3 regions of the Crossiella sp. CA198 genome follow, and region 2 is predicted to be linked to each of the others. Evidence: riboswitches for the same ligand, from Rfam matches in the RefSeq annotation. Region 2 holds a riboswitch; each other region holds the start of a gene.
The links. Region 2 has a riboswitch for cobalamin ahead of metE (5-methyltetrahydropteroyltriglutamate--homocysteine S-methyltransferase). Riboswitches for the same ligand answer to the same signal wherever they lie in the genome.
Positions count from the first base shown of each region.

Region 1 (9,894 bases), on a different contig from region 2:
GCCCGCGCGGTTGTCGGCCAGGATCTGTACCGAGTCGATCGGCAGGATCCCCTTGCTCCACAACGAACCCGGGAAGGACTCGTACGCGCCACGCTCGGCGGCCAGCTCGGCCGAGGCCGAGATCGCGTAGTAGGAGATCTCCTCCATGCTGCGGTCGGCGAACTCCACCGCGCCCGGCGAGGCCATCGGCAGCCGCAGCGCGTAGAGCGCGTCCTGGAAGCCCATCAGGCCCAGGCCCACCGGACGGTGCCGCATGTTGGACCGGCGCGCCTCGGGGATGGTGTAGAAGTTGACGTCGATCACGTTGTCCAGCATGCGGACCGCGGTGCGCACGGTCTTCTCCAGCCGGGCGTGGTCGATGCCCTCCGGCGTGATGTGCTGGGCCAGGTTGACCGAGCCGAGGTTGCACACGGCGACCTCGTCTAGCGAAGATCCGCTTGCGGGATCGAGAATCCCAACCTGGGTGTTGAGCGTGATCTCGGTGCACAGGTTGGAGGAGTGCACCACACCCGAGTGCTGCTGCGGGGAACGCAGGTTGCACGGGTCCTTGAAGGTGATCCACGGGTGACCGGTCTCGAACAGCATGGTCAGCATCCGCCGCCATAGGTCCTTGGCCTGCACCCGGCGGAAGACCCGGATCTCGCCGCGGTCGGCCGCCGCCTCGTACTCGGCGTACTTGCGGGAGAACTCCAGGCCGTAGGCGTCGTGCAGGTCCGGGACCTCATCCGGGGAGAACAGCGTCCACTGGCCGTCCGCGCGCACCCGGCGCAGGAACTCATCCGGCACCCAGTTCGCGGTGTTCATGTCGTGCGTGCGCCGCCGGTCGTCGCCGGTGTTCTTGCGCAGGTCGAGGAATTCCTCGACGTCGATGTGCCAGGTTTCCAGGTAGGCGCAGACCGCGCCCTTGCGCTTGCCGCCCTGGTTGACCGCGACCGCGGTGTCGTTGGCGATCTTCAGGAACGGCACCACGCCCTGGGACTTGCCGTTGGTGCCCTTGATGTGCGCGCCGATACCGCGCACCGGGGTCCAGTCGTTGCCCAGCCCGCCCGCGTACTTGGACAGCAGCGCGTTGTTGCTGATGCCGTGGAAGATCCCCTCCAGGTCATCGCCCACCGTGGTGAGGAAGCAGGAGGACAGCTGCGAGCGGGTGGTGCCCGCGTTGAACAGCGTCGGCGTGGAGCACATGAAGTCGAAGCTGGAGATCAGGTCGTAGAACTCGATCGCCCGCGCCTCGCGGTCGTCCTCACGCAGCGCCAGGCCCATGGCCACCCGCATGAAGAAGGCCTGCGGCAGCTCGTAGCGGACCTCGTCGCTGTGCAACAGGTACCGGTCGTAGAGGGTCTGCATGCCCAGGAACTGGAACTGCAGGTCGCGGTCGGCCACCAGGGCCGCGCCCAGGCGTTCCAGGTCGAACTTGGCCAGTTCGGTGTCGAGCTGGTCCAGCTCCACGCCACGCCGGATGAACTCGGCGAAGTAGACCGGGTACTGCTCGGTCATCTGCGCGTGGCTGGCCACCCGCTCCTCGCCGGCCAGGAAGCCGAGGGCCTCACCGCGCAGCTTGTCCAGCAGCAGCCGGGCGCTGACGTAGGAGTAGTTCGGGTCGTTCTCGACCATGGTGCGCGCGGCCATCACCGGCGCCACGCTCAGCTCGGCCGGGCTGATCCCGTTGTAGAGGTTGCGCATGGTCTCGGCGAGCACGGTCTCCGCGGCGACCGCGGTCAGCCCGGCGCAGGACTCCTGGATCACCAGCGCGAGCCGCGCGGCATCCAGCGGGACCAGCGTGCCGTCGGCCTGGCGCACCGAGAACCGCGGCGCGGCCGTGGGCGCGGACACCGCGCGGGCCTTGGTGTGCTCCTCGCGGTAGAGCACGTAGGCGCGGGCGACCTTCTGGTGCCCGGCCCGCATGAGGGTCAGTTCGACCTGGTCCTGGATCTGCTCGATGTGCAACGGCCGGTCCGGTCCGGCGTGCCGCAACAGAGCCTGTTCCACCGACTGGGTCAGCTCGGCGATCTGTTCCCGCACGCGCGGCGAGGCGCCGGCGTCGGTGCCCTCCACGGCCAGCCAGGCCTTGGTCATCGCGACCGAGATCTTGCTCGCTTCGAACGGGGACACCGCGCCGTTGCGGCGGATCACCGTGATCGCCCCCGAGGCGATCTCTGGCGAATGCACTGACACGAAAGCTGCTCCAAAATGTGTGCTGGGCGGACGAAGGCAGCGCCGGGCGACCGGGCACCCGGGTGCGGGTTCGGTTGCCGTCGCTGGGGAAGCTTGGGTGAGGCGTTAGCTCTGAGGCTCGCTAGCACTCGCGGGCGATGCGGTCATACAGGTCGTCTCTCCTCGCGAGCGCCGGCGCCGATGGGCCGCGGAGTCAGAGGCAGGCGAGGGCCGACCGGGGCGCGCGGAGGCGCCGTCTGGTCGTCCGCTCGGCCTTCCCACGAGACCGCGAACCGGGCACACCGTCGGTGCGCCCGCTGACGGCAGGTCTTCGGACTCGTGGGCGTGCCGGCCGGGGCCGGTCTCCTACTGGCCGTCGCTTCCCGGACCGTGGCGTCCAGTGCTGTACCGGCGCGATCGCTCGGCCGGTGACGGCGGTCGTTCCCACTCACCGCTGCGGGGCAGTCCCGGAGTCGCACCGGGTTCCCTGTTGCCTCACCGGGGGTTTGCGTGCCCGGTGAACCATCAGCGGAACGGATACTACATGTAGGGGTCGCCTGTGCAAGCGCACCCAATATGGCCGTGTGTCGCGTGTCGGTGGGACATGACACGATGGGGGCTGACCGATCACGGTGCGTGGAGGTGTGTAGTGCGGGCATGGCGGGTGCACGAGCTGGGCGAGCCGCGGGATGTGCTCAAGCTGGACGAGGTTCCGGACCCGGTGGCAGGCCCCGGCCAGCTGCTGGTGAAGGTCCGGGCGACCGCGCTGAACTTCCCGGACGTGCTGATCTGCCGTGGTCAGTACCAGGTCCGCCCGCCACTGCCGTTCACCCCGGGGGTCGAGCTTTGCGGTGACGTGGTCGCGCTCGGTGAGGGCGCGTCCGGCTGGTCGGTCGGCGATCGCGTCATCGCCACCCCCGCGCCGCCGCATGGCGGACTTGCCGATTACGTCACAGTCAACGCGAACGAGGTCATCCCGGCGCCGGAGTCCCTGGACGACGCGCAGGCCGCCAGCTTCCACATCGCCTACCAGACCGGCTGGTTCGGCCTGCACCGCCGGGCCGGGCTGGCCGAGGGCGAGACGCTGCTCGTGCACGCCGCCGCGGGCGGGGTCGGCAGCGCGGCCGTCCAGCTCGGCAAGGCCGCGGGCGCCACGGTGATCGGCGTGGTCGGCGGCGCGCGCAAGGCCGAGGTGGCCAAGCAGCTGGGCGCGGACCTGGTGATCGACCGAAAGCAGGAGGACGTGATCGCCACGGTGAAGGAGTTCACCGGCGGCCGCGGCGTGGACGTGGTCTACGACCCGGTCGGCGGCGAGTCCTTCCGCGCCTCCACCAAGGTCATCGCCTTCGAGGGCCGGATCGTCATCGTCGGCTTCGCCAGCGGCGAGATCCCCAGCGCCGCGATGAACCACGCCCTGGTCAAGAACTACTCGCTGCTGGGCCTGCACTGGGGCCTGTACACGCACAAGGATCCGGCCTCGGTCCGCCAGGCGAGCCTGGAACTGGCCGCACTGGCCGAGGAGGGCCTGGTCGATCCGCTGGTCGGCGAGCGGCTGCCGCTGGCCGAGGCGCCCGCGGGCCTGCAACGACTCGCCGACGGCGACTCCGTCGGCCGGGTCGTGGTGACCTTTGACTAGGAACTGATGGAGTTACGCGAGATCGAGGCATTCCTGGTGCTGGCCGAGGAACTCCACTTCGGCCGCACCGCGGCTCGCCTGCACCTGACCCAGGGCCGGGTGAGCCAGACGATCCGGACCCTGGAACGGGAGATCGGCGGCGCGCTGTTCGAGCGGACCAGCCGTTCGGTCCGGCTCACCGGGCTGGGCAAGGAGTTCCTGGCCGGGGCGCGCACCGGGCACGAGCAACTGCTGACCACCCTGCGCGCGTGCCAGGTGCTCGCGCGCGGGGTCAACGGCACGCTGCGGGTGGGCTACCACCCGTCGATGGGCCTGGACTTCGTCACCGGGCTGGTGCGGGCCTTCGAGGCCAGGCACCCGCGGTGCGCGATCCAGCTCAACGCCACCGAGATCGGCCCGGACCTGCTGCCGGTCTTCGCCGGCGCGCAGGTGGTGCTCACCTGGTCCCCTGGCGACCCGGAACTGTTGCGGGACACCGGACTCGGCGTCGGACCGGTGCTCGCCAGACATCCACGGGCACTGGTCACCCCGGCCGATCACCCACTGGCCCGCGGCGAGTCGATCTGTGTGGAGGACCTGGCCGGTCACCTGCTGTGCAACCCCACCAACTCCGCGCCGCCCGCGCACCGCGCCGCCTGGACCCCGGTGGTCACCCCGTCCGGCCGGCCGATCCCACAGACCTCCGATGACCTGTGCGCGCTGACCGGCAAGACCAGCATGCTGGTCGACGACGCGCTGATCCTGGTCGCCCGCGGGGTCGGCCTGCACTGCTCGGTGGCCGGGGTGCTGGACCGGATGCCGTTCCCCGGTCTGGTCGCGGTGCCGATCCGGGACCTGCCGCCGATGCTGGCCGTGCCGGTGTGGCACCAGGATTCGGCCGCGGTACGGGCTTTCGTGGACCTCGCCGCCGAACTGGCGCCGATTGATTAGCCCGGCTAATCGGAACCATTGATGATCGACTGTTGTTCCGGCCGGCCGCCGATCCCAGACTTCCCCCGTGCTGACAAGACTTCTCGCGACCACAGTCGCACTGACCCTGACCCTGCTCGCCTCCTGCGCCGCCGCCCCCGCCAGCCCCGAGGTACCGACCCTGGTGCGCAACGGCCAACCCGGCCCCGCACACCAGCGCCTGCAACCGCTCATCGGTGAGTGGGAGGTGGAGATGCGCACCTTCATCGCCGGTGGCACCGCGGAGAAACCGTTGGTGGCCAAGGACGTCAAGGGCACCCGCCGCTGGGTGGAGGGCACCGGCGGCCGCCACCTCCAGGAAGAGCTGACCGGCACCTTCAACGGCGGCCCGTACTACCGGCTCGGCTGGCTGGCGCACGCGAACATGGCCAAGCAGTACGAGTTCGTCACCATCGACGCGCTCAACGCGGCCATGATGAGCTACCACGGCGCCTCCGACAACGGCTCCGCCGAGCTGAACATGACTGGCGAGTTCGTGGACCAGGGCGTGCTGGGGGACGCCTACATCGGCAAGACCATCCGGATGCGTACGGTCATCCGGTTCGAGACCCCGGACCGGCAGGTGATCGACCTGCTCTTCACCCCGCCCGGCGAGCCGGAACGACTGGCCGACCGCAAGACCTACACCCGCCGCTAAGCGCGAGCGTGTCGCCAGAGGTCCGGCCCGTCACGCGCCGGCGTGTTGGCCGTTGTCGTACCCGGTGTTGGCCGAACTGGTACGCCCCTTCGGCCAACACACCGTCCACAACGGCCAACACACCGTCCACAACGGCCAACACGGGGGCGGGTGGGGCTAGCTGAGGCGGGTCAGGTAGGTCGTGGTCTTGCCGGGCAGTTCCACCGTGCGGCTCGCGCCGGTGTCCGGGTTGATCAGGACCGCCGTGCGCCCGCCCACCACCACGAGGGTGCCGTCGGCGGCCAGGTCGATCGTGTTCACCTGGGAACCGATGGGCACGGGCATCTCGTGCCGGACCCGGCCGCCGGGCAGTTCGATCAGCCGGATCGCCCGGCCGCCGTCCTTGGCGACGTCCACCGCGGCCAGTCCGGCGCTGATCAGCCGCACCGCGCGCGGGTCGGGTCCGGTCTCGATGGGCTGGGGCGCACCGGATCCGCGCACCAGCACGGTCTTTCCGGGTGCTCCGCTCTCGCCGTCGCGGACCAGGCTCAGCAGGGCCAGGTCCGCCACACAGGAGACCGACACCGGTACGGCGCCCTGGCCGAGTGGGACCGGAACTCCCGCACCGCGGCGCAGTGTGCCGGCGCGGCGCGGGGTGGTTCCGGTGGTGCCCGCGAGGCAGCGGCCGTCGCCCGCGGTGATCACTTCGGGCCAGCTGTCCTCGGCGATCGTGCCGAGGTCGGTCGCGCGGTAGGTGTGCACGGTGCGGCCGATCCCGAGCAGCCCCTGGTCCAGGCCGGTCGGGTACTGGGCTGCCGGGACCGTCCGCAGTGGACGGACGCTTCGGCCGGCGCGATCCAGTTCCAGCACGTCCGCGCCGAGCCCGTCATCGATGCCGGAGAAGACCAGGGTGCGGTCGGCGACCGTGATCAGCGCGGTGTCCAGTGGCTGGTCCTGGTTGGCCGCACCGGGCAGCGTGGCCAGCGGCAGCGCGCGGGCCGTGGCGGTGTCCAGGCCGACGAGCAGTTTCCGGCCGCCGTCCCGGACCACGACGAACGAGCCCGCCGCGGCCCATTCGGCGCTCAACGGCCGGGCGCAACCGGCCAGCAGCAGCACGGCCAGCCCCAGCGCGGCGGTCCGGCGCATGGTCACCACTCCCGCAGCGCGCGTTCGGGCGGCAGGGCCGCGGCCCGGATCGCCGGGCGTAGTGCGCCGAGCAGCATGGCCAGCGCGGGCCCGAACAGCAGCCCGAGTGTCCACAGTGGACTTGGCAGGCCGGTGCCCGGCGGCAGGGTGACGCCGAACAGGGTCCGGCCGCCGAGCCCGGCGGCGGCGGCGACCGCGAGGTTGCCCAGCAGCACGCCCACCGTCCCGGCCAGCAGCCCGGCGATGGCCAGTTCGGTCAGCAGCAGGGCCAGGATCCGGCGTCGGGCGAAGCCGATCGCCTTGAGCACCCCGATCTCCCTGGTCCGGCCGCGCACGAACGAGCCTGCCAGGGTCAGGCCGGAGAGCAGGCTGAACACCAGCAGCAGGGCCAGCACGACGTAGGCGAAGACGGACAACAGTTCCAGCGCGGCTGGCAGTTCGCTCAGCCTGCTGGCCAGGCTGGTGGCGCTGAACCCGAGCGCCCTGATCCGGGTCAGCGCGGCCGGCACCTGATCGGCCTGCCGTGCCAGCACGGTCGCCGAGGAATATCCTTGCCGTGAAAGGAAGTCCGCCGCGGGCACCCCGGCCTTGGCCGCGGCGAGGCGGACCACCAGCGCGGGATCGGCGTAGGCCGCGGACGGCCCGTCCTCGGCGTAGCCGGGATCGTAGAGCCCGGCCACCTGAACCTCTTCGGTGAGCGGCACGCCCTGGCCCGCGGCGACCTGCCGGGTCGCGGTGACCTCGACCCGGCTGCCCAGCAACGCGGTCAGGTCGGCGCCCTGAACCCGGGCCGGTAGGACAACCTCGTTGTCCCGCAATGGGAAAAGCTCGGGCCGGGTACCCGCGACGATCGGTGGCCGCCGCGAATCCTGGGGCACGGTGGCATACAGCAGCACTCCGGGCACGCTGTCGGTCTTGATGCCGAAGGCGGCCTGGAGACTGGGCTCGATCGCGCCGAGATTCTCGACGCCGCCAAGCTTGTCCAGGTTTCCGCTGGTCAGTGCCAGGGTGTCGGCCCGCTCCGGCGCGGCCCGCAGTTCGATGGTGCGCAGCGCCTGTCCTTCGGCGATCCCGGTCCTGGTCCGTTCCGCCGCCCGGCCGACCAGCCCGGCCGCGAGCAGCGCGAGCAGACAGCCCAGCACGGTCACCAGGACCAGCGGGGTGAGCCTGCCGCGGTACTGCCGCAGATTCCGCCAGGCGATCGGCAACGTGCGGGTCATCGATCTCCCTCGGTCAGCCGGCCCTCGGCCAGGTGCAGACGGCGGTCGGCCGCGGCGGCGACAGTGCCGGAATGGGTGACCACCAGCACCGCGCAGCCACGTTCCGCCGCCGCGCGCAGGTGGTCCAGCACGACCTGACCGGTGGCCGGGTCGAGGTTGCCGGTGGGTTCGTCGGCCAGCAGCAGCCGCGGCCGGTTGACCAGCGCCCTGGCCAGGGCCACCCGTTGCGCCTCACCACCGGAGAGCAGGCCGGGCAGGTGGTCCCGCCGCGGGTGCAGACCCAGCCCGGCCAGCGCCGCTCCGGCCAGCGCGGTCGCCGCGGCGGCCGGACCGGGCACGGCCAGCGCGACGTTGCGCACCGCGCTCAGGTGCGGCAGCAGGTGGCCGGACTGGAACACGAAGCCCAGTTCTTCGCGCCGTACCCTGGCCAGCCGAGCCTCGCTCAGTTCCCGGGTGTCCCGCCCGGCCAGCCACACTGTGCCGGCATCCGGGCGGGCCAGCAGCCCGGCCACCGCGAGCAGGGTGGTCTTGCCAGCGCCGGACGCCCCGCGCAGCGCGACCAGCTCCCCGGCGGCCACGTGCAGGGACACCTCGTCGAGCACCGTGGTGCGGATGCCTTGGCGCACATGGGCGCGCACGATCCGGTCGAGTCTGAGCACAGTTCGCTCCCGATCAGGGGTTGGCGGTCAGCCACAGGGCGTCGGCGGTGGCGGACAGATCGCAGTCGGTGGCCGTGGGCTCCGGCCGGTACAGTTCGGGCTGGGCCGGACAGCCTTTGGTCGCGGCCACGGCTCGCTGAACCGCGGTTGCGGGCACCGAGATGTTGTTGCGGCGCAACGCCTGCACGCCGGCGCGCAGCTCGCGCAGGCTGAGCGCGCCCGCGTCCCGGTCCAGCAGGCCGGGCAGGGTGGCCAGTTCGGCGCGCAGGCCCGGCGGCGCCGCGTCACCGGTGAGACCGAGCACCTGCCAGGCGGTGAGCCGCTCCTCCCGGCCCGTCGGCCGCCAGTCGGTCAGCCGCGGCAACGGGAGATCCGGGGCGAGCCTGAGCTGGAGCCGGCGCAGGTTCACCCAGCGCGCGGCGGCGTCCCCGCTGATCTCCGGCGGCACCGCGCCGGACAGCGCGATCAGCGCTCGCCGGTCCAGGTCGCTGTCCGCCTGGCCGGTGGCACGCCGGGTCAGCGCGGCCTTGGCCAGCGTCGCCGGATCCAGCTCGGCCTGGCCCGCCAGTTCGTCGACCCCGGTCACCAGTAGCCGGTCGTCCCCGTCGAGGCCGGCCAGCGCGCGGATCTCGGTGACCGCCAGCGCGCTGTCGATGGTGCCGATCCGGCGGTCCTTGGCCGCGACCATCCCGTTCGGCAGCCTGCGCCCGGCCAGCAGGCGGGTCAGTGGGGCCAGCGCGGCCGCGTCGCCACCGAGTTCACGCCAGGTGGCGGCGAGGTGGAAGGCGCGGAAGGCGTCCATGTCCTGGCCCAGTTCCGCACGCAGGACGCCCAGCAGCCGGGGAGCCTGCGGCGAACGACCGGTCAGGCAGGCGAAGCCGTAGACGTCCAGCACCGCCTCGTCGCCGGGCAGCCCGTCCAGCGATCGCCCGATCCGCTGCCACCAGGACTCCGCCTGTGCCCGCACCGTGGCCGGTTCGGTCAGGCCGAGCGCCCTGCTCGCGGTGCGCAGCGTGCATGCCTGGTAGGGATTGGTCAGCTCGGCGGCGCGGGCGGCGAGCCAGCCGGAGATCCGCGCCCGAGCGGGTTCATCGACCGGGATGTTGTTGTCAGCCAGTACTTCCAGTCCGGCGGCGGTGGTGGCCAGCCTGCTCCAGTCCGCCGCCGCGCCGTCTTCGAGGTAGCCACCGGGCTGGAGCGCGGCGCGGATCCGCTCCGGGGCCAGTGCTGTGCTGGGCACCCCGGTGGCGCGCGCGATCCGGTTGAGGTACCAGCGGTTCCACACCGCCGCGCCGGTCAGCTCCGTGGGCGGCAGCGCGCCGGGAGCGAGTGCGGGCGGTCGTTGCCCGGTCAGCGCCAGCACCTGGTCGGCATAGGCCGTCTCGGCCAGGCTGGGCGCGGCCGAGGCGGCCAGGGCGGGGCGGTAGAAGAGCCCGTTGTCCGCGCGCAGCCCTTCGAGTTGGAGGGCGAGCGGGGACAACGGGGTCGGCCTGC
Region 1 covers NZ_JBQJIM010000007.1:174,519-184,412, forward strand. The annotation lists gene ACTOWY_RS13800 (ribonucleoside-diphosphate reductase subunit alpha) at 1-2,169, opposite strand, end outside; cobalamin riboswitch at 2,460-2,696, opposite strand; gene ACTOWY_RS13805 (NADPH:quinone oxidoreductase family protein) at 2,804-3,790, shown strand; gene ACTOWY_RS13810 (LysR family transcriptional regulator) at 3,797-4,720, shown strand; gene ACTOWY_RS13815 (DUF1579 family protein) at 4,788-5,396, shown strand; gene ACTOWY_RS13820 (hypothetical protein) at 5,553-6,521, opposite strand; gene ACTOWY_RS13825 (ABC transporter permease) at 6,524-7,741, opposite strand; gene ACTOWY_RS13830 (ABC transporter ATP-binding protein) at 7,738-8,400, opposite strand; gene ACTOWY_RS13835 (hypothetical protein) at 8,414-9,894, opposite strand, start outside.
Region 1: linked by a shared signal. The riboswitch ahead of ACTOWY_RS13800 (ribonucleoside-diphosphate reductase subunit alpha) and the one ahead of metE (5-methyltetrahydropteroyltriglutamate--homocysteine S-methyltransferase) in region 2 are both predicted to bind cobalamin.

Region 2 (9,894 bases):
GCCAGGTCGACCTGGTTCAGCCCGCGCTCCTCGCGGAGCCTGCGCACCCTGCCGCCGACGAAGGTCTTGGCCATCCCGCACCTCCCGTGATGACCACCCTAGGGCATTGTGGCTAATTCTCGAATTCGCAAGATTCGCAGAATCGCGGTTGAAGATTTTCAGAAATTGGCAGGTTGCGGGTCTCGACCGGTGCGGTGAATTCCTGCCAATGTCGAGAACATGTTGAGCGCGAAGCAGATTGCGGAGAACTGGGCCACCGACCCCCGCTGGGCCGGTATCGAGCGCACGCACACCGCCGAGGACGTGGTCCGGCTGCGCGGCAGCGTGGTCGAGGAGCACACCCTGGCCCGGCTGGGCGCGCAGCGGCTGTGGGAGCTGCTGCACACCGAGGACTACATCAACTCCCTCGGCGCGCTGACCGGCAACCAGGCGGTGCAGCAGGTCCGGGCCGGGCTCAAGGCCATCTACCTCTCCGGCTGGCAGGTCGCCGCCGATGCCAACCTGTCCGGCCAGACCTACCCGGACCAGAGCCTGTACCCGGCCAACTCGGTGCCGCAGGTGGTCCGCCGGATCAACAACGCGCTGCTGCGCGCCGACCAGATCAGCCACGCCGAGAACGAGCCGGGCGCGCCGCACTGGCTGGCGCCGATCGTGGCCGACGCCGAGGCCGGGTTCGGCGGCCCGCTCAACGCCTTCGAGCTGATGAAGGGCATGATCGCGGCCGGCGCGGCAGGCGTGCACTGGGAGGACCAGCTCGCCTCGGAGAAGAAGTGCGGCCACCTGGGCGGCAAGGTGCTCATCCCCACCGGCCAGCACGTGCGCACGCTGACCTCCGCCCGGCTGGCCGCCGACATCGCCGGCGTGCCCACGCTGGTGATCGCCCGCACCGACGCCGAGGCCGCCAACCTGATCACCAGTGACGTGGACGAGCGGGACCAGCCCTACGTCACCGGCGAGCGCACCGCGGAGGGTTTTTACCGGGTGCGCAACGGGATCGAGCCTTGCATCGCCCGCGGCCTGGCCTACGCCCCGCACGCCGACCTGCTGTGGATGGAGACCGGCACGCCGGACCTGGAGGTGGCCCGCCGCTTCGCCGAGGCGATCAAGTCGGAGTACCCGGACCAGCTGCTGGCCTACAACTGCTCGCCCTCGTTCAACTGGCGGCGGCACCTGGACGACGCCACCATCGCCAAGTTCCAGCGCGAACTCGGGCACATGGGCTTCAAGTTCCAGTTCATCACCCTGGCCGGCTTCCACGCGCTCAACCACTCCATGTTCGACCTGGCCAAGGGGTACGCGGCCACCGGCATGACCGCCTACGTGGAGCTGCAGGAGCGCGAGTTCGCCGCCGAGGCCGAGGGCTACACCGCGACCAAGCACCAGCGCGAGGTCGGCACCGGCTACTTCGACCTGGTCAGCACCGCGATCAACCCGGCGGCCTCGACCACCGCGCTGGCCGAGTCCACCGAAGCCGCCCAGTTCGCCTGAGTCCCCGTCCCAGCGACCGCAGAGGAGGCATCGTGCCCAGCAGAGTCCAGCTCACCGGCCCGCGCGGCGAGCGGTTCGAGGAGGTCCTGACACCGGAGGCGATCGAGTTCGTGGTGCGGCTGGACGACCGGTTCGCCGGCCGCCGCGCCGAACTGCTCGCCGCGCGGCGGGAACGGCGGGAGTTCTTCGCCGAGGGCGGGCTGCCCGACTTCCTGCCGGAGACCCGGGCCATCCGCGAGGATCCGACGTGGCGGGTGGCCCCGCCCGCGCCGGGCCTGCGCGACCGCCGGGTGGAGATCACCGGGCCGCCGGAGCGCAAGATGGCGATCAACGCGCTCAACTCCGGCGCGAAGGTGTGGATGGCCGATTTCGAGGACGCCACCGCACCCACCTGGTCCAACATCGTGACGGGCCAGCTGAACCTGATCGACGCGATCGAGCGGCGGATCGACTTCACCGCCGAGGGCGGCAAGCACTACGCACTCGGCGAGGAAGTGGCCACCATCGTGGTGCGGCCGCGCGGCTGGCACCTGGTGGACAAGCACGTGGTGGTGGAGGGCAGGCCGATCTCGGCCAGTCTGCTCGACTTCGGCCTCTACCTCTTCCACTGCGGCCAGCGGCAGATCGAGCGCGGGCACGGGCCGTACTTCTACCTGCCCAAGCTGGAGAACCACCTCGAAGCCCGGCTGTGGAACGACGTTTTCACCTACGCCCAACGGGAACTCGGCATCCCGCAAGGCACCATCCGGGCCACCGTGCTGATCGAGACCAGCACCGCCGCCTTCGAGATGGAAGAGATCCTCTACGAACTGCGCGAGCACAGCGCCGGGCTCAACGCGGGCCGCTGGGACTACATCTTCAGTGTCATCAAGAACTTCGGCCACCGCCCGGAGTTCGTGCTGCCCGACCGCGGCCAGGTGAGCATGACGGTGCCGTTCATGCGTGCCTACACCGAACTGCTGGTGCGCACCTGCCACCAGCGCGGCGCGCACGCCATCGGCGGCATGGCCGCGTTCATCCCCAGCCGGGACGCCGAATCCAACACCGTGGTCCTGGAAAAAGTGCGTGAGGACAAGGAACGTGAGGCAGGGGACGGCTTCGACGGCTCCTGGGTGGCCCACCCCGGCCTGGTCCCGGTGTGCGCGGCCGCGTTCACCCAACCCGACCAGCTGGACCGCCAGCGCCCGGACGTCACAGTCACCGCGACCGAGTTGCTGGCCGTGGACCACACGCCCGGCCGGGTCACCGAGGCCGGGTTGCGCGGCAACATCTCCGTTGCGGCGCAGTACTTCCAGGCCTGGCTGGACGGGACAGGGGCGGCCTCGATCGGCGGCCTGATGGAGGACGCGGCCACCGCCGAGATCGCCCGCTGCCAGGTGTGGCAGTGGCTGTACCACATCACCCCGCTGGCCGAGGGCGGGATGGTCAGCGAGGAATTGGTGCAGGCCATGCTGGACAAGGAATTGCTGGAGATCCGGCCGGAACGCCGGGACGCGGTGCGTGCCTTGTTCACCGCGAACGCGCTGGCCGAGCGGCCACCGTCGTTCTTCACCACCACGGCCTACGCTGCTCACCTGGCCGTGCGCGCGTCATGACCACCGCGACCACGCGGTGGGCCACCGCCGATCTGGCCGACCGGGAAGGCGACGCGGTGCGCAGCTGCGACACCCAGTTGCGCCAGTTCGGCGGCAGGCTGGTCTTCGCCGGACCGGTCCGCACGGTCTCCTGTCTGCAGGACAACGCCTTGCTCAAGGCGGTGCTGTCGGAACCGGGACAGGGCCGGGTGCTGGTGGTCGACGGTGGCGGGTCGCTGCACACCGCGCTGGTCGGCGACCTGATCGCGGAACTGGCCCGGCGCAACGGCTGGCGCGGCCTGGTCGTGCACGGCGCGGTCCGGGACGCCGCGGCGCTGCGCACCCTGGACCTCGGGATCAAGGCGCTCGGCACGAATCCCAGGCGCAGCGCCAAAACCGGGGCCGGGGCGGTGGACGTGCCGGTGGAGTTCGGCGGGATCACCTTCCGCCCTGGCGATTTCCTGGTCAGCGACCACGACGGCGTGGTCGTGCTTGATCACCCGCCCGTCTAGGGATCGGGCGGGTTCGCGGGTGGTGCGCGGGATGTCTCCCCCGCGCACCACCCGCGTTTCTCGTTATCAGCCCAGGGTTTCGCGGACCTTGCGGGCCGCGGTGACCAGGTGCCGCAGGGCGGGCTCGACCTCGGCGTAACCGCGGGTCTTCAGCCCGCAGTCCGGGTTGATCCACAGCCGCTTGGGCGGCACCGCGGCGGCCGCGGCGGCGACCAGGTCGATGACCTCGTCCTGGCTGGGCACCCGCGGGGAGTGGATGTCGTAGACGCCCGGACCGACGCCGCGGCTGAAACCGGTGGCGCGCAGGTCTTCCAGCACCTCCATCTTGGACCGGGCGGCCTCGATGGTGGTCACGTCCGCGCCGAGACCGTCGATGGCGTCGATGACCTCGCTGAACTCCGAGTAGCACAGGTGGGTGTGGATCTGGGTGCCCACCGCGGCCCCGGCGACCGCGAGCTGGAAGGAGCCCACCGACCACTCCAGGTACTCCGGCTGGTCGGCCGCGTGCAGTGGCAGCAGTTCGCGCAGCGCGGGCTCGTCGACCTGGATGATCCGGATGCCCGCGGCCTCCAGGTCGGCGATCTCCTCCCGCAGGGCCAGCGCCACCTGGTCGGCGGTCTGGCCCAGCGGCTGGTCGTCGCGGACGAAGGACCAGGCCAGGATGGTCACCGGGCCGGTCAGCATGCCCTTGACCGGCTTGCCGGTCAGCGACTGGGCGTAGCTGGCCCAGTCCACGGTGATCGGCCTGGGCCGGGTGACGTCGCCGTGGATGATCGGCGGCCGCACGCAGCGCGAGCCGTAGGACTGCACCCAGCCGAGTTCGGTGGTGGCGAAGCCGTCCAGGTGCTCGGCGAAGTACTGCACCATGTCGTTGCGCTCGGGCTCACCGTGCACCAGCACGTCCAGGCCGATGTCCTCCTGGAGCTTGATCACCCTGGCGATCTCGGCGCGCATCCGCTCCTCGTACTGCGCCTGGGTGAGGTCCCCGGTGCGCAGGCCGGCCCGCGCGGTGCGGATCTCGCCGGTCTGTGGGAAGGAACCAATGGTGGTGGTGGCCAGCGGGGGCAGGCCCAGCAACGCGTCCTGGGCGGCCGCGCGCTCGGCGTAGGGCGCGCGCAGGCGGTCCGCGGGCCGCAGGGCCGCCACCTTGGCGCGCACCGCGTCGTCGCGCCGCGGCTCGGCGGTGGCCTGCACGGCCTGCTCCGCCCACTCGCCGGTGGCGCCCTCGCGCAGTGCCCGGCCCAGCAGCACGACCTCGCGCACCTTCTGCCGGGCGAAGGCCAGCCGCGAGCGGACCTCGGGCGCCAGACCGGTCTCGGCGTCCAGGTCATAGGGCACGTGCAGCAGCGTGGACGAGGTGCCGACCACGACCTCCTTGGCGGCGCCTGCCAGGGAGACCGCCTTGGCCAGCGCCTGGCGCAGGTCCGCGCGCCACACGTTGCGGCCGTCGATCACCCCGGCGACCAGGGTCTTGTCCCGCAGCGCAGGCACGCTGGCGATGCCCTCGGTGCTCCCGGCCACCAGGTCGACCGCGATGGCCTCGACAGCGCTCCCGGCCAGCACCGGCAGTGCCGGGCCGAGTGACCCGTAGCAGCCGGTGACCAGCAGCTTCGGCCGGTTCGGCACCGCGGCGAGGCGGTCGTAGGCGCGGCCGAGCGCGGCCAGCTCCTCCTCGGTGCGGTCCGCGGCGAAGGCGGGTTCGTCGAACTGCACCCAGGACACCCCCTCGGTGGCCAGTGCGCCGAGCAGCTCGACGTAGACGGCAAGGAGGTCGTCCAGCCGGGCCAGTGGGTCAGCGCCCTTGGCCAGCAACAGGAAGGTGACCGGGCCGAGCAGCACCGGGCGGGTGTCCACGCCCAGCGCCCTGGCCTCCCGGTACTCCTCGATCGGCTTGCCGCCTGCCAGGAAGAACACGGTGTCCTGGTCGATCTCGGGCACCAGGTAGTGGTAGTTGGTGTCGAACCACTTCGTCATCTCCAGCGGCGGCACCTCGTCGGTGCCCCGCGCGGCGGCGAAGTAGGTGTCCAGGTCGTGGTCCTGGCGGAAGCGTGCCGGGACCGCGCCGACCAGGGCCGCGGTGTCCAGCACCTGGTCGTAGTAGGAGAACGTGTTGGAGGGGACCGAGTCCAGTCCCGCGTCGTGCAGTTCCAGCCAGGTGGAGGTGCGCAACTCCTTGGCGGTGGCGAGCAGGGCGTCCCGGCCGATGCGGCCCGCCCAGTACTGCTCCACCGCGCGCTTGAGTTCCCGGCGCGGACCGATCCGCGGATAGCCCAGGACGGTGGCGCCGATACCGCTGGTCACAAGCTCTCTCCTCGCGAGCGTGCGGGAGTCCGGATTGGTCCCAGGGCACGCCGGCGGGCGGCACGAAGCCGCGTCCGCACAAGCCCACCCGAGAGGCTTCCGGACCACCGTGAACCCGGCGGGCTCACGGACCAGTGGCAGGTCTTCGGACTCACGGGCGCCGTGCTCGCTCCTACCGGCCGTCGCTTCCCACGCTCGCGCGCAGTGCTTGATGACGGCTTTCGTTCCCGTTCACCGCTGCGGGGCAGTCCCGGATTCACACCGGGTTCCCTCTTGCCTCGCCAAGCCGTTCCACGGCCGGGCGAACCACCAGCCACGCGAGCGTAGCGCACCGCGGGAGCCTCGCTCAGGATCTGGGATTTTCCTTACGACCCACCGGCAGGACGGCGCAGCAGGTAGGAGTCCATGATCCACCCCTTGGCGTCGCGGGCGCGTTGCCTGCTGGCCACGATCTGTTCGGCGACCTCGGCCAGCGGCCCGGCGATCAGGATCTCGTCCGCGGTGCCCACGTAGGCGCCCCAGTGGATGGTGGCACCCGGTTCGTCCAGGTGTTTCAGGAAGGTGTTGCCCGCGTCCAGCATCACCAGCACGTCGTCGACGCCCTCGGGCCAGCCCGCGGCCAGCCGCCGTCCGGTGGTGATCTGCACCGCACCGGCGATCTGGTTGAAGGTGATCCGGTGCCGGGCGGCCAGCGCGGACAGGCTGCTGATGCCGGGCCGCACCCGCACCTCGAAGTCCGCGCCGCCGGCCAGCACGCCCTCGACCACCGCGATGATGCTGTCGTAGAGCGCGGGATCGCCCCAGACCAGGAACGCCCCGGTCTGCTCGGGACCGAGGTGCTCGGCGATCATCCGGGCGCACAGCTCGACCCGCCGCGCCCGCCAGTCCGCCACCGCTTCGACGTAACCGTCGTAGTCGCGTCGCCGTTGCGGATCGTCCACCCGCGCCACCCGGTACCCGCCGCCGGGCACGTGCGTGTCCAGGATGACCTGGCGCAGGTCCGAGAGTTCGCGCGCCTGCCCGGCCTTGTCCAGGAAGAACACCACATTGGCGCGCCGCAGCGCGTCCACCGCCTCCACCGTGATCTGCCCGGGATCGCCCGCCCCGATGCCGACCACCTCGACCACCCGCCGCACCCGTACCCCGTTCCTCGCCGTCCCAGTGCACCGATTGTCCGTCACAACGGATCTCGCAGTTCTCCCCGGAGTCGGCTCGATGGGGTGGCCCTCGGGGCAACTAGCCTTTTCAGGCCCTGGACCAGCCAATACTGGCCCAATGTCCTATCGCGACCTGACGGATGAGACGGCCTACGACCGGCAGCGGCTGGCGGGTCTGTCCCGCCGCGGACTGCTCCGGTTGACCGCCGGTCTGGGGGCCGCCGCGGCGTTGTCCGCGACCGCCGGACCGCTGGCCACCGCGGCCGATCGCCCGGCCACCATCGTCAAACCGTTGCCGCCCGAGCTGTTCATCCCGCACGGCACCAACGCCGAGATGCGCTGGGAAGCCATGCGTGGCCAGGGCCATCTGGTGCCCACCGACCGGTTCTTCGTGCGCAACCACACCGGCACCCCGCTGATCGACGCGCGCAGCTGGCGGCTGCGGCTGTTCGGCACCGGCCTGCACGGCGCGCCGGGCCGGGACCGGGCGGTCGAGTTCAGCTACGAGGACCTGCTCGGCATGCCCGCCGAGTCGAGCACCGCTTTCGTCGAGTGCGCGGGCAACGGCCGCAGCTTCTACGGCTCCCAGCAGGGCACTCCGGCCCCCGGCACCCCGTGGACGCTGGGCGGGGTCGGCGTGGCCCGCTGGCGCGGTGTGCGGCTGGCCACGGTGCTGGAGCGGGCCGGGCTGACCGGGGCCGCGGTGGACGTGCTGCCCAGCGGCCTGGACCCGGAGTTCGTGGACGGGCAGGTCAACCTGGGCCGGGTGCGCAGGCCGCTGCCGGTGGCCAAGGCGCTGCGGGACACCCTGCTGGCGTATGAGATGAACGGCGAACCGCTGCCGCCCGACCATGGATTCCCGGTGCGGCTGATCGTGCCGAACTGGACCGGGATCTCCAGCATCAAGTGGGTTGGCGAGATCGAGGTGGCGGACCGGCCGCTGTTCTCGCCGTGGAACACTCAGTTCTACCGCCTGTTCGGCCCGAGCTACCCGCAGGAGGGCAGCGCGCCGCTGACCAGCCAGGTCACCAAGAGCGCCTTCGAGCTGCCGCGCGAGGCCCGGCTGGCCGTGGGGCGGACGCGCCTGCTGACCGGGCGGTCCTGGTCGGGCGCAGGGCGAGTGCGCGGGGTCCGGATCAGCACCGACGGCGGCGCGAGCTGGCGACCCGCCCACCCCCGTCGCCTGAGCCGGGACCAGGCGTGGCTGCCGTGGACCTTCGCCTGGCGGCCGGAGCGGCCGGGCCCGTACACGCTGCTGGCCGAGGCCACCGACAGCACTGGCGCGACCCAGCCGAGGGAGGTGCCGTTCAACCGGTTCGGCTACCTCTTCGGCGCGGTGGTGCGGCACCCGGTGACGGTCGGCTGAAACCCGCTCGCTTCACCGGCCCTGCCCCGGGCACGCTGCCGGACGTGCCACCAGCGTTCATCCCGGGTGTGGAACTCGCCGCCCGCCTCTACCGGGAAGCCGTCCGCCCTTTGCTGGACCGGCATTTCCCCGGGCTGGCGCACAGCGCGGCGCTGATCGGCCCCGGCTCCGAGGTCCTCGGCTTCGACACCGCCCGCTCCACCGACCACGACTGGGGACCACGCCTGCAACTGTTCCTGCACCCGACTGACCTCGCCGAACACGGCGTGGAGGTGTCCGGACTGCTGGCCGAGCGGCTGCCCACCGCGATCGCCGGTTACCCGACCAACCTGGTCCCGACCGGCGAGCGGGGCACCCGGCACCTGCGCCCGACCAGCGGACCTGTCCAGCACGGGGTGGAGATCGCCGACCTCGGCGCCTGGCTGACCGGCCGGCTCGGCTTCGACCCACGAGACGGGATCAGCACCCGCGACTGGCTGGGCACGCCAACGCAGGCACTCGCCGAGGTCACCGCGGGCGCGGTCTGGCACGACGGCCTGGCCCAGCTCGAACCGGCCCGGCGCGCGCTGGCCTGGTACCCCGACGACGTGTGGCGCTACCTGCTGGCCTGCCAATGGCAACGCCTCAGCCAGGAAGAACCCTTCCCCGGCCGTTGCGCGGAGGTCGGCGACGATCTTGGTTCCGCGATTATCGCCGCCCGGCTGGCCCGCGACCTGATCCGGCTGTGCCTGCTGCTGAACCGGGTCTACCCGCCCTACGGCAAATGGCTCGGCAGCGCTTTCGCCCGCCTGCCCTGCGCCGCCCGGCTGACCCCACTGCTCACCGCCGCGATCGCCGCCACCGACTGGCCGGACCGCGAACAGCACCTCAGCGCAGCCAGCGCGATGGTGGCCGCCCTGCACAACGACGCCGCTCTCACCGACCCGGTCGATCCCAGCCCACGCCCGTTCCACGACCGCCCCTACCTCGTGCTGCACGCCGAGCGCTTCACCGCGGCCCTGCGCGCCACCATCCGCGATCCCGAGCTGCGCGAACTGCCCATGGATCGCGGATTTCACTGATCGGCTGTACCGCTGAGCCGATCATCGGTGCCACGGTGAGTGGTCAACATCGTCCGCGAAGGGAATCACCACCGTGACTACCGCCCTGACCTCCTTGTGACCCACGCCGCGCAGAGCTGGGCGACCCAGGACATCGCCGAGGACTACGACACCTGGGACGACGGGGCATGCTGGCTGCTCGGTTACCCGTTCGTGCCCGGCGAACTCGGTCTGCGGGCCGGGAACCGGTTGCTGGACCTGGGATGCGGGCCGGGCACGGTCACCAGGTGGTTCGCCGACCGGCACGCCATCTCGGTGGTGGCAACGGATTTCTCCGCGGCCATGCTGGAGATCGCGGCCAGGCAACCCCATCCGCGGATCGACTACCGGCTCAGCGAGGCCGATCTGCTGCCGTTGCCGGATGACTCGGTGGACGCGGCGATGTCCTGCTTCATG
Region 2 covers NZ_JBQJIM010000023.1:161,143-171,036, forward strand. The annotation lists gene ACTOWY_RS33360 (short-chain fatty acyl-CoA regulator family protein) at 1-74, opposite strand, end outside; gene aceA (isocitrate lyase) at 220-1,488, shown strand; gene aceB (malate synthase A) at 1,521-3,083, shown strand; gene rraA (ribonuclease E activity regulator RraA) at 3,080-3,574, shown strand; gene metE (5-methyltetrahydropteroyltriglutamate--homocysteine S-methyltransferase) at 3,641-5,875, opposite strand; cobalamin riboswitch at 5,995-6,201, opposite strand; gene cobF (precorrin-6A synthase (deacetylating)) at 6,241-7,011, opposite strand; gene ACTOWY_RS33390 (sulfite oxidase) at 7,151-8,398, shown strand; gene ACTOWY_RS33395 (DUF4037 domain-containing protein) at 8,443-9,459, shown strand; gene ACTOWY_RS33400 (class I SAM-dependent methyltransferase) at 9,556-9,894, shown strand, end outside.

Region 3 (9,894 bases), on a different contig from region 2:
TCGAAGGTGTTGTGCTCCAAGGCATTCACCAGCGCGTCCAGGCCGGCTGAGCCGTCGTCGGCAGTGAGGGTGACCGGGATGCCGGTGAGCAGCGCGGGGTAGAGCGAGGTGACCGGCAGGTCGAAGGCGACCGAGGAATAGAGCGCGGTGCCGTGGGTGTGGCTGCCGTAGGCGCTGGCCGCCCAGCTGACGTAGTTGACCAGGTTGCGGTGGGTGATGGTGACACCCTTGGGCTTCCCGGTGGAGCCGGAGGTGAAGATCACGTAGGCGGCGTTGTCCGGGTGGACCGCCTGGACCGGAGCCGTGGCGCCCGCGACGCCCTCGTCGGCCGGCACCGTCACGGTGGCCCCGGTCCAGTCCGCCGGCCCCGGCTCGCCACCGGTGACCAGCAGCGTTACCCCAGCCTCGGTAAGCAGATCGGCTCGCCGGGCGGCCGGGTCCGCCGGGTTCAGCGGTAGATAGGCCCCGCCCGCCTTCAACACTCCGAGCAGCGCCACCACCAGGTCGAAGCCGCGCGACAGGCACACTCCGACCAGTGACTCCGGCCCGATCCCCTTGCCCCGCAGCAGGTGGGCGAAGCCGTTGGCGCGCTGGTCCAGTTCGCGGAAGCTCAGCTCGCCGTCCGGACCGCGCAGGGCGACCGCGTCCGGGGTGCGCGCGGCCTGGACCGCGAACAGCTCGTGCAGGCAACCGCCGGGCAACGCGGTGGCGGTGTCGTTGTACTTGGCGATCAGGTCGCGGTGGTCCTCGGCGGAGATGAGTTCGATCTGTGCCACCGGAGTGTCCGGTGTGGACAGTGCGGTGCGCAGCAGTTGTTGGTAACCCTCGGCGATCCGGCGCACGGTGGACTCGTCGAACAACGCGGTGGCGTACTGGAGTCGCGCGGCCAGGGTGCCGTCGGCGCGGATGTCCATATCCAGCAACAGATCGAACGGGGTGCCCAGCAGCGGGGTGGGCACCAGGTCGGTGTCCAGGCCGGGCAGGGTGATCGGCTCGGCCACCGCGTTGCGCAGCGAGAAGGAGACCTGGAACAGCGGGTTGCGGGACAGATCGCGGTCCGGGGCCAACTCCGACACGATCCGCTCGAACGGCACCTCAGCGTGCGAGAACGCGGCCAGTGCGGCGACCCGCACCCGGTCCACCAGGTCACCGAAGGTTGGCCGGCCGGAGACGTCGCCGCGCAGCACCAGGGTGTTGGCGAACAGGCCGATCAACGGTTCGGCCTCGGTGCGGGTGCGACCGGCGACCGGAGTGCCCACGGCGAGGTCGGTCTGCCCGGTGTAGCGGGCCAGCAACGCCTCGAAAGCGGCCAGCAGCACCATGAACCGGGTGGCGCGGCGGCTCCTGGCGTAGGCGTCGACCTGGGCGACCAGCTCGGGCGGCAGCTGGAACCGGACCACATCGCCCGCCCCGTCCCAGACGGTAGGGCGCGGCCGGTCGGTGGGCAGTTCCAGTGGGGTCAGGCCGTCGAGTCCGGTGCGCCAGAAGTCGAGCTGCTTGCTCAGCCGGTCCCCGGTGAGTCGCTCCCGCTGCCAGGCGGCGAAGTCCGCGTACTGCAAGGACAACTCGGGCAACTCGGCAGCGGGACCGCCGGTGCGCTCGTGGTATCCGGCGGCCAGCTCACGGGCCAGCACGCCCCAGGACCAGCCGTCGAAGGCGATGTGGTGCACCACGAACAGCAGCAGGTGCTCGTCCGCGGCCAGGCGCACCAGGGTCAGCCGCAGTGGCGGCGCGGTGCTCAGGTCGATCGGGCGGCGCAGTTCCAGCTCGACCAGCTCGGCCAGCCGGGTTTCGACATCCGGCGTCCCGTCAAGGTCGTGCATGCTGGGCACACTGTCCACTTCGGACTCAATGATCTGCCCGACCGTGGTGTAGCGGGTGCGCAGGATCTCGTGCCGCGCGATGATCCCGTGGAACGCCCCGGTCAGTGCGGACACATCCAACTCGCCGTGCACCCGCAGCGCCAGTGGCAGCAGGTAGTCCGGCGCGCCGGGACGGAGCTGGTCGAGGAACAACAGCCGTTGCTGTGCGAACGACGTCACCCTGGCACCGCTGTCCACCGGTCACCTCCACCTGCTTGGCCCTGGTCCACCGAAGAGTGCGGCCGACGCCCCCTGCCTCGCCAGGGAAGGAACAGCAGCGCTCGACCGCCACTGCCGGTGCGCGTTTGTCCCTATGGCCCACCGGCCACGACGGGGGACGCTCGGCGGGCCAGTACACCGACCCGGGAGGACGGCATGACCGAGGAGAACGACGAGGCCGTGTACCGCGTCGTGCGCAACGACGAGGAGCAGTACTCGATCTGGCGGGCCGACCGGGAACTGCCGCTCGGCTGGCACGCCGAGGGCACCGAGGGATCCCGGCAGGTTTGCCTGGACCACATCGGCCGGGTGTGGACCGACATGCGCCCGCTGAGCCTGCGCCGCCGCATGGAACAGGTGAGCTGACCGGCATGAGCGGCTACGGCGCCGGTTCGGCCGGGGTGCTCGGCACGATCGGCGGGACCCCGCTGGTCGAGCTGACCAGGTTGTTGCCCGGCAGCGGGTTCCGGGTGCACGCGAAGCTGGAGGCGGCCAATCCCGGTGGCAGCATCAAGGATCGGTCCGCTTACGCGATGCTGACCGAGGCGGTGCGCACCGGCGCGGTCGTGCCCGGCCGGTCGGTGGTGGTGGAGTCCAGTTCCGGCAACCTCGGCATCGGACTCGCCCAGGTGTGCCGGATCATGGAACTGCGCTTCCTCTGCGTGGTGGACCCGCGCACCAACCCGCAGAACATCGCGATCATGCGGGCCTACGGCGCCGAGGTGCACACCGTCACCGACCGCGATCCGGCCACCGGCGAGTACCTGCCGATGCGCCGGCGCCGGGTGCGGGAACTGCTGGCCACGCTGCCGGATGCCTACTGCCCCAACCAGTACGGCAACACCCGCAACGCCTGGGCGCACCGCGGCACCATGCGCGAGATCGTCGAGGCGCTGGACGGCGAGCTGGATTTCCTGCTGTGCACGGTGAGTTCGGCCGGGACGCTGCGCGGGTGCGCGGAGTACGCGCGGGAGCACGGGCTGGGGGTGCGGATCATCGCGGTGGACGCGGAGAGCAGCGCGATCTTCCACACCCCGGTGGGCAACCGGCTGATTCCCGGGCACGGCGCGGCGGTGCGGCCGGAGTTGTTCCGGCCGGGGCTGGCCGATGAGGTGGTGCATGTCAACGACCTGGACTGCGTGGTCGGCTGCCGCAGGCTCGCGGGGCGGGAGGCGATCCTGGCCGGCGGGTCCTCCGGCGCGGTGGTCTCGGCGCTGCACCGGCTGCGGGAGCGGATCCCGGCCGGGGCGAACTGCGCGCTGATCCTGCCCGACCGCGGTGAGCGGTACCTCGACACGATCTACGACGACGACTGGGTCGCGGCCCAGTTCGGCGACGTCACCGAACTGTGGAAGGACGACGCGATGGAGGTGGCCCGGTGCTGATCCTCGGCAACGACACGGTCCGGCGGGTGCTGGACGGGCGGGAGCTGGAGGTGCTGGCCGCGGTGCGGCAGGCCTACGTGCAGCACGCGCGGGGCGAGACCGCGTTGCCGCACTCGGTGTTCCTGCGTTTCCCGGACGACACCCGCAACCGGATCATCGGCCTGCCAGCCTATCTCGGTGGCGCGCAGGCGGTCGCCGGGATGAAGTGGATCGCCAGCTTCCCCGGCAACGTCTCCCTCGGCCTGCAACGGGCCTCGGCCGCGATCGTGCTGAACTCGATGCGCACCGGCAATCCGGTGGCACTGCTGGAGGGTTCGACCATCTCGGCCCGGCGCACCGCGGCCAGCGCAGCCCTGGCCGCGGCGACTTTGCCCGGCGCCACGCCGGATTCCGGGGTCACCCTGATCGGCTGCGGGGTGATCAACCGGGAGGTGCTGCGGTTCCTCCGGGTGGTACGGCCCGAACTGCGCGCGGTGACCGTGTTCGACCTGGACCGCGAGCGGGCGGCGGCCTTCGCCACCTGCGCCGACCCGGAGCTGACCGTCACCGTGGCCACCGACCTCGACCAGGCCCTGGCCGCGAACCGGCTGATCTCCTTCGCCACCACCGCTTCCGTGCCGCACGTGGACCTCAGCGCCTGCCACCCGGGCACGCTGGTGCTCGGCCTGTCCCTGCGCGATGTCACCATCGACGGGGTCCTGGGCGCGGTGAACATCGTCGACGACCACGATCACGTGTGCCGCGCGGCCACCTCGCTGCACCTGGCCGAACAGCACCTGGGCCACCGCGAGTTCATCACCGGCACGCTCGGCGACCTGCTCGACATCGGCACGGACCACCGGCGGGACCCGCACCGGGTGACCCTGTTCTCCCCCTTCGGTCTCGGCGTGCTCGACCTGGCCGTGTCCGCGCTGGTGCTGCGGGTCGCGCGGGAGTCCGGCCTCGGGGTGGAACTCACCGACTTCCTACCCGCCGAGGAGGCCGCCTTGAGTTCCACCGGCTGATCGCCTGCCGCACGAAGGCCCCGTCGCGACCGACGGGGCCTTTTCCTGGTGTGACAGTGAATCTCCGGAGATCAGATCAGTCCGGCGCGGACCGCGCGGGCCACCGCGTGCGAGCGGTTGCGCACCTGGAGCCGGGCCATCAGCTCGTAGATCACGTTCTTCACGGTGTGCTCGGAACAGGACAGCGAACGGGCGATCGCGGCGTTGCCGTGCCCGTCGGCCATCAGGGTCAGCACCGCGGTCTGCCGCGCGGTGAGCGTGCGGGGCGCGGTGACCACCGCGGTCTCCGGCCCGGACAGCAGCCGGGCCAGCACCTCCGAGGGCAACCGGCCGTCGCCGTGCCGGGCCGAATGCACCGCGGCGACCAACTGGTCGGTAGTGGTGCGCCCGGCGTGCAACAGCACGCTCACCCCGGTGCGCACCGCGCGCAGCACGCCCGCGGGGGCGAAGGTGTCGGCCAGCACCATCAGCCGCCGGTCCCGCCCGGACCGGACGGCCGACAACGCGGGTTCCGGCGTGGCGAGGGCGGCGTCCAGGGCCTCCTCCACCGTGCCGCCCGCCGCCAGGGTCACCGTCGCCTCCGCCGGGTCGACCGCGATACCCGCGCGGGACAACAACTCCAGCGCCCCGGCCCGGACCGTGGCGTCGGTCGCGTCCAGCCGCACCCGCAGCTGCGCCACCGCGGTCACAGCAGACCTGCCCGCAACGCGTAGGCCACCGCGTGCGCCCGGTTGCGCAGCCGGAACCGGTGCGTGATGTCGTGCACCACGCTGACCACGGTCCGCGGCGAGTAGCACAGTTCCTGGGCGATCTCCCCGGTCTCCCGCCCGTCCGCGACCAGCCGCAGCACCTCGCGTTCCCGCTCGTTCAGCGCCACCCCGCCGACCCCGGCCCGCTCGACCGGCCGGGCGCGGTGCTCCAGCAGCGAGTCGAGCAGATCCGGCGGCACCGTGCAGTCCCCGCCCGCGGCGGCCAGCACGGTGCGGGCCAGCCGGTCCGCGCTGGCCTCCCGGCGGCGCAGCAGGCCGCGGGCGCCCGCGGCGATGGCGTGCAGGGCCTCCGCGGGTCGCAGATCGGTGGCCACCAGCACCACCTCCGGCCGGTCCGGGCGGTTCCTGGTCTCCCGCACCAGGTCCAGCACGGCCTCGGCCACCGCGTCCACGATCACCACGGTCACCTCCGCCGCCTCGGCCGGGCCCGCCACGGCCACATCCGGGCAGCTGTGCAATGCACCGGTCGCGCCGGCTTCCAGCATCGGGTCCATCGCGACGACGCTGACCCGCACCGGCTCACCCATCCGGTCCCTCCTCGGTCGTGTTGCCTCCTGTTGACAAGCCAATACGTGCCCGACCGACGGCACATCGGGTCCGACCACCCACATTTCCGCCACCCACGCACCGGACCACCCACAATCTCCGCCTACCGACCGGTCGGTAGGCGGACCTGCCGCTCAAGCCACCCCGCCGACGTGGATCACGCGGTCAGCGTGGCCGGGCTGTCCGGGTAGTTGAAGACGATCAACGCCTGACCGGGGCCGCCACCGTGCAGCGCACAGGGCAGCAGCACCTGCCGGCCGGAGTCCGGGCTCCGGCCCGCCGACAATTCGACCAGCACGCTGGTCACCTGCTCGGCGGCCAGCGCGGGCCAGGCCGCTGCCGGGTCTTCCTGGTGCAGCACCAGGGGTGTGCGCAGGTGGCGACGGGCGGCCAGCTCGTGGCCGCGCCGCGCCCTCAGTCCGCCCAGCCCGGCCAGGTCAGGGTCGCCAGCTCGCGGCCGGAGGAGCCCAGATCCGGTGGCAGCTCAGGGTTGTGGCCGTGCTCCCGCAGCACCCGGTCGACCTCGGCGGCGGACTCCGGTGGCAGGCACAGGCGTCGGCGGGTGGTCTCGACCAGCTCGGCGAAGTCCCGGTGCTCGGGTTCCGAGGGTCGCCGCCAGCGGGTGAGGTGGGGGTGCACGCCGAGTTCGCCCAGTGCGGCGATCAGATCGTCGACGGTGGGACCCTCGGGGCGGGTGAGGCCGTGAAAGTGTTGCCACAGCGGGTTGAGGTCGACCAGCGGGTGCCGGGCCGCGGTCTCCAGCACCACGCTGCGCCGCGCGGCCGCGGTGAGGGCGGCGATGAACGGGGCCAGGTCGGGCACGTTGTACACCACGTTGCCGCACACCACGACATCGGCGACGCCGGCTCGCTTGGCCAGGTCCGGCCAGCGGCCGCGCAGTCCGCGGGTGGGCACGCCGAGGGAGTCCGCGCCCTCGATGCAGGCGGCGAGCAGGTCGGCGTCGGCGTCCACCGCGGTGAACTCGGTGACCAGCCCGGCGGCCAGCAGCGGCAGGCTGCTCGTCCCGGCCCCGGCGCCGATGTCCAGCAGCGAACCGGATTCGTCCAGTTCCACCCGGGCCCGGTCAAAGGTGGCCCCGGTGGGCGCGGCGAGCTGGGCGGCGGCGCGGCGGCGGAACACCTGACGCGGCAACACCCACGGCGATTCGGCGGCCCCGGCCAGCACATGCGCCGGGATGGCCCAGTCGGCGAGCTGCCGGGCCCAGCGTTCCTGTGCGGTGCTCACCGGGCAAGCATAGGGCCGGGGCCGCGGGCTCCTCGCCCCGCGGCCCCGGCCCGTTGATGCTATGCGGCCAGCGCGGGCGTGTCAGCCTTGCGCTGCTGACGCTCCAGCAGCAGGCCGAACACACTGGCCAGCACTGTCCACAGAGTGGCCAGCTGGATCAGCGAGTACAGCCGGAACTGCCAGAGCAGCGGGGCCGGGATGTCCGCCGGGATCGGGTCGTTGTTGGCGGGCAACAGGAAAACCACCAGTGCCAGCAGGACCACAGTGGACAGTCCGGTCAGCACCAGCCGGACCGAGCGGTCAAGACCCTTGCCCGCCAGGAACCGGTTGAACCACGGCGCGAGGTTGGCCAGCACCAGTCCCGCGACGATGACCGCCAGGTACAGCAGCGTGCGTTCCTCCACAGTGGACGGATCGCCGACGCCGGGCGGGTTGGCCGGGTACTTCAGGCCGGGCAGTAAGGAGATCGTCAGGAACCCGACGCCGCCCAGCAGCAACGCGCGGTCCAGGTCGGCCCGGCCGGGCAGCCGGTGGCGCAGCCGCGCGAAGGCGACCGCGAACACCAGGCCGATGGACAGCCCGATCACCACGGTGGCCAGCAGTCCGCCGACGAGCTGGGTGCCCCGGTCGAACAGCTCCTCGTGGTGGTCGCCCGCCGCGGGGTCGGCCGGGCGGGCCTCCTCCACGGCGAGTGCCGCTTCCAGGGGGATCTCGGTCAGGAAGTACTGCACCGCGGCGCCGGCCAGCCCGGCGACCACACCGGCCAGGGCGCCACGGAGCAGCGTGGATCCGAAGGTGGGAGTAGTCATCTACGCGGCCCCGTTCAGTGGCACGGAACGCCGAGCGCGTGCCGCCCGTCGTGGGCGAACTCGTGGATCAGCTCGGAGCCGTGTGCCAGCAACAGGCCGTTCTCCTGCAACAGCACGTACAGCACGATCAGCGCGGCGGCGGCGACCAGCCAGGACCAGGCTGGCACCGCGATGGCGGTCGGACGATCGGGGGACGCGGCAGATGCCGACATGTTCTCCTCCATGCCTCGTGGACGGTTCCGTACGCGCCGCAGCCGGTCTCCTGGCTCCCGGATCATGGCCACGTCTCAGGCCTTCCCAGACGGCTGAGCCGCCCAGTGACACTGTTCGAGACGGGACTTCCCCGGTCACAGTGGCGAGGACCACGCCGGATTCACACCGGCTTCCCGAACACTGCGGCCCAGTGACCGTAAGGCACCTGTCCGCAACGCAGCCAGCTCTGAACGGGTCATCAGGATCACAATCAGGTGGCGATCCGGCATAGCACGGAACTTTCGTCGCGTTCCCGCGTTCAGCAGCCGGAACCCGGGGCAGGTGTGGTGCGGGCCCGCCTCAGACGTCCGCGGCGATCCGGGTCAGCAGTTCGGCGGTGACGGGGTCGCGGGTGGCGGTGGCCGCGGTCATCGCGGCGAGCTGGTCGATCAGCCAGTCGATCAGCTCTTCGCGGCCGTGTTTGCGTTCCTGCAACCAGATCAGCAGGGTGCCCTCGACCACCGCGACCCAGCAGCGCAGGGTCAGCAGCATGAACGGGCTGGGCTCGGTGACCCCGGTGACGGTGAGGATCTCCCGCACCGCCACGTGCCGGACCTCATCGACCAGCGTGTCGGTGTCCTGGGTGGCGACCACGGATCCGCTGCGCAGCAACGCGATGTAGGCGGTGGCGTAGGTGTCGGCGACGTCGACGAACACCCCGAGGGAGTGCCGGAGCTGGTCGATCAGGGTGCCGGGCTCGCGCCGGGTCAGCCGGTCCACCAGCTCGTCCACCGCGGTGCGCAGCGCGGCCACGTGCACCTCGCGCAGGCTGCCGAAGTAGCGGTAGAACAGCGCTCTGGACACCTCGGCGTGGGTGATGATGTCCTCGATCGACACCAGTTCCGGCGCCCGGCTGCTGTACAGCTCCAGTGCCGCGCCGATGAGGTCCTCGCGGCGTTCGGCCGGGGACATCCGGCGTTTGCGCCGGGGCGGGCTGCTCGTCTCGGTCAGTTCAGTCATGTCCGGTTCATCATCACAGATCCAGCGCGAGCCGGGTGCGTGCGCGGGTCACGCAGATGCGCGCCTGGTCCGGTTCGTCGGCCGGATGGGCGCGGTCCGGTTCGCCCTCGAGCACCCGGACCCGGCAGGTGCCACAGAATCCCTGCTGGCAGGAGTAGCCGATATCGGGCAGCACGGCGCGGATCGCGGTGAGCGCGGAGACCTCGGCGGGCACCGGCACGGTGACGCCGGTGCGGCGCAGCTCGACCTCGAACGGCGCGCCGCCCAGGACCGGCGGTGGGCTGAAGCGTTCGCTGTAGAGCGGCCGGGTCACCGGAACGGCCTGCTTGACCGCGGCGAGCATGGGGGGCGGGCCGCAGCAGTAGAGCACCGAGTCGCCGGGGTCGACCAGGTCCGCCGCGGTGGGCGGGCCGCCGTGCTCGTCGTCGGCGTGCACCCGCACCCGGTCGCCGTAACCGGCCAGCTCGGCCAGGAACGGCAGGCTCGCTCGCGACCGTCCACTGTAGACAAGACGCCAGTCCGCGCCCGCCCTGGCCGCGGCGTGCACCATCGGCAGGATCGGGGTGATCCCGATGCCACCGGCCAGGAACAGGTAGCGCGGGGCGCGGACGAACGGGAAGGCGTTGCGCGGCCCGCGGATGCCCAGTTCGTCCCCGGCGCGCAGTTCGTGCACCTCCCGAGATCCGCCGCCGCCCCCGGCGATCCGGCGCACCGCGATCCGATAGCCTACCGAACGGTCGGTAGGGTCCCCGCACAGCGAGTACTGCCGTCGCTTGCCCGAGGGCAGGTGGAGGTCCAGGTGGTGGCCGGGCTGCCAGGCGGGCAGCGGGGTCCGGCCGGCG
Region 3 covers NZ_JBQJIM010000009.1:296,719-306,612, forward strand. The annotation lists gene ACTOWY_RS17645 (amino acid adenylation domain-containing protein) at 1-2,042, opposite strand, end outside; gene ACTOWY_RS17650 (MbtH family protein) at 2,238-2,447, shown strand; gene sbnA (2,3-diaminopropionate biosynthesis protein SbnA) at 2,453-3,466, shown strand; gene sbnB (2,3-diaminopropionate biosynthesis protein SbnB) at 3,460-4,470, shown strand; gene ACTOWY_RS17665 (response regulator transcription factor) at 4,542-5,159, opposite strand; gene ACTOWY_RS17670 (response regulator transcription factor) at 5,156-5,767, opposite strand; gene ACTOWY_RS17675 (hypothetical protein) at 5,944-6,147, opposite strand; gene ACTOWY_RS17680 (class I SAM-dependent methyltransferase) at 6,201-7,031, opposite strand; gene ACTOWY_RS17685 (CbtA family protein) at 7,091-7,840, opposite strand; gene ACTOWY_RS17690 (CbtB domain-containing protein) at 7,855-8,052, opposite strand; cobalamin riboswitch at 8,076-8,253, opposite strand; gene ACTOWY_RS17695 (TetR/AcrR family transcriptional regulator) at 8,393-9,004, opposite strand; gene ACTOWY_RS17700 (PDR/VanB family oxidoreductase) at 9,066-9,894, opposite strand, start outside.
Region 3: linked by a shared signal. The riboswitch ahead of ACTOWY_RS17690 (CbtB domain-containing protein) and the one ahead of metE (5-methyltetrahydropteroyltriglutamate--homocysteine S-methyltransferase) in region 2 are both predicted to bind cobalamin.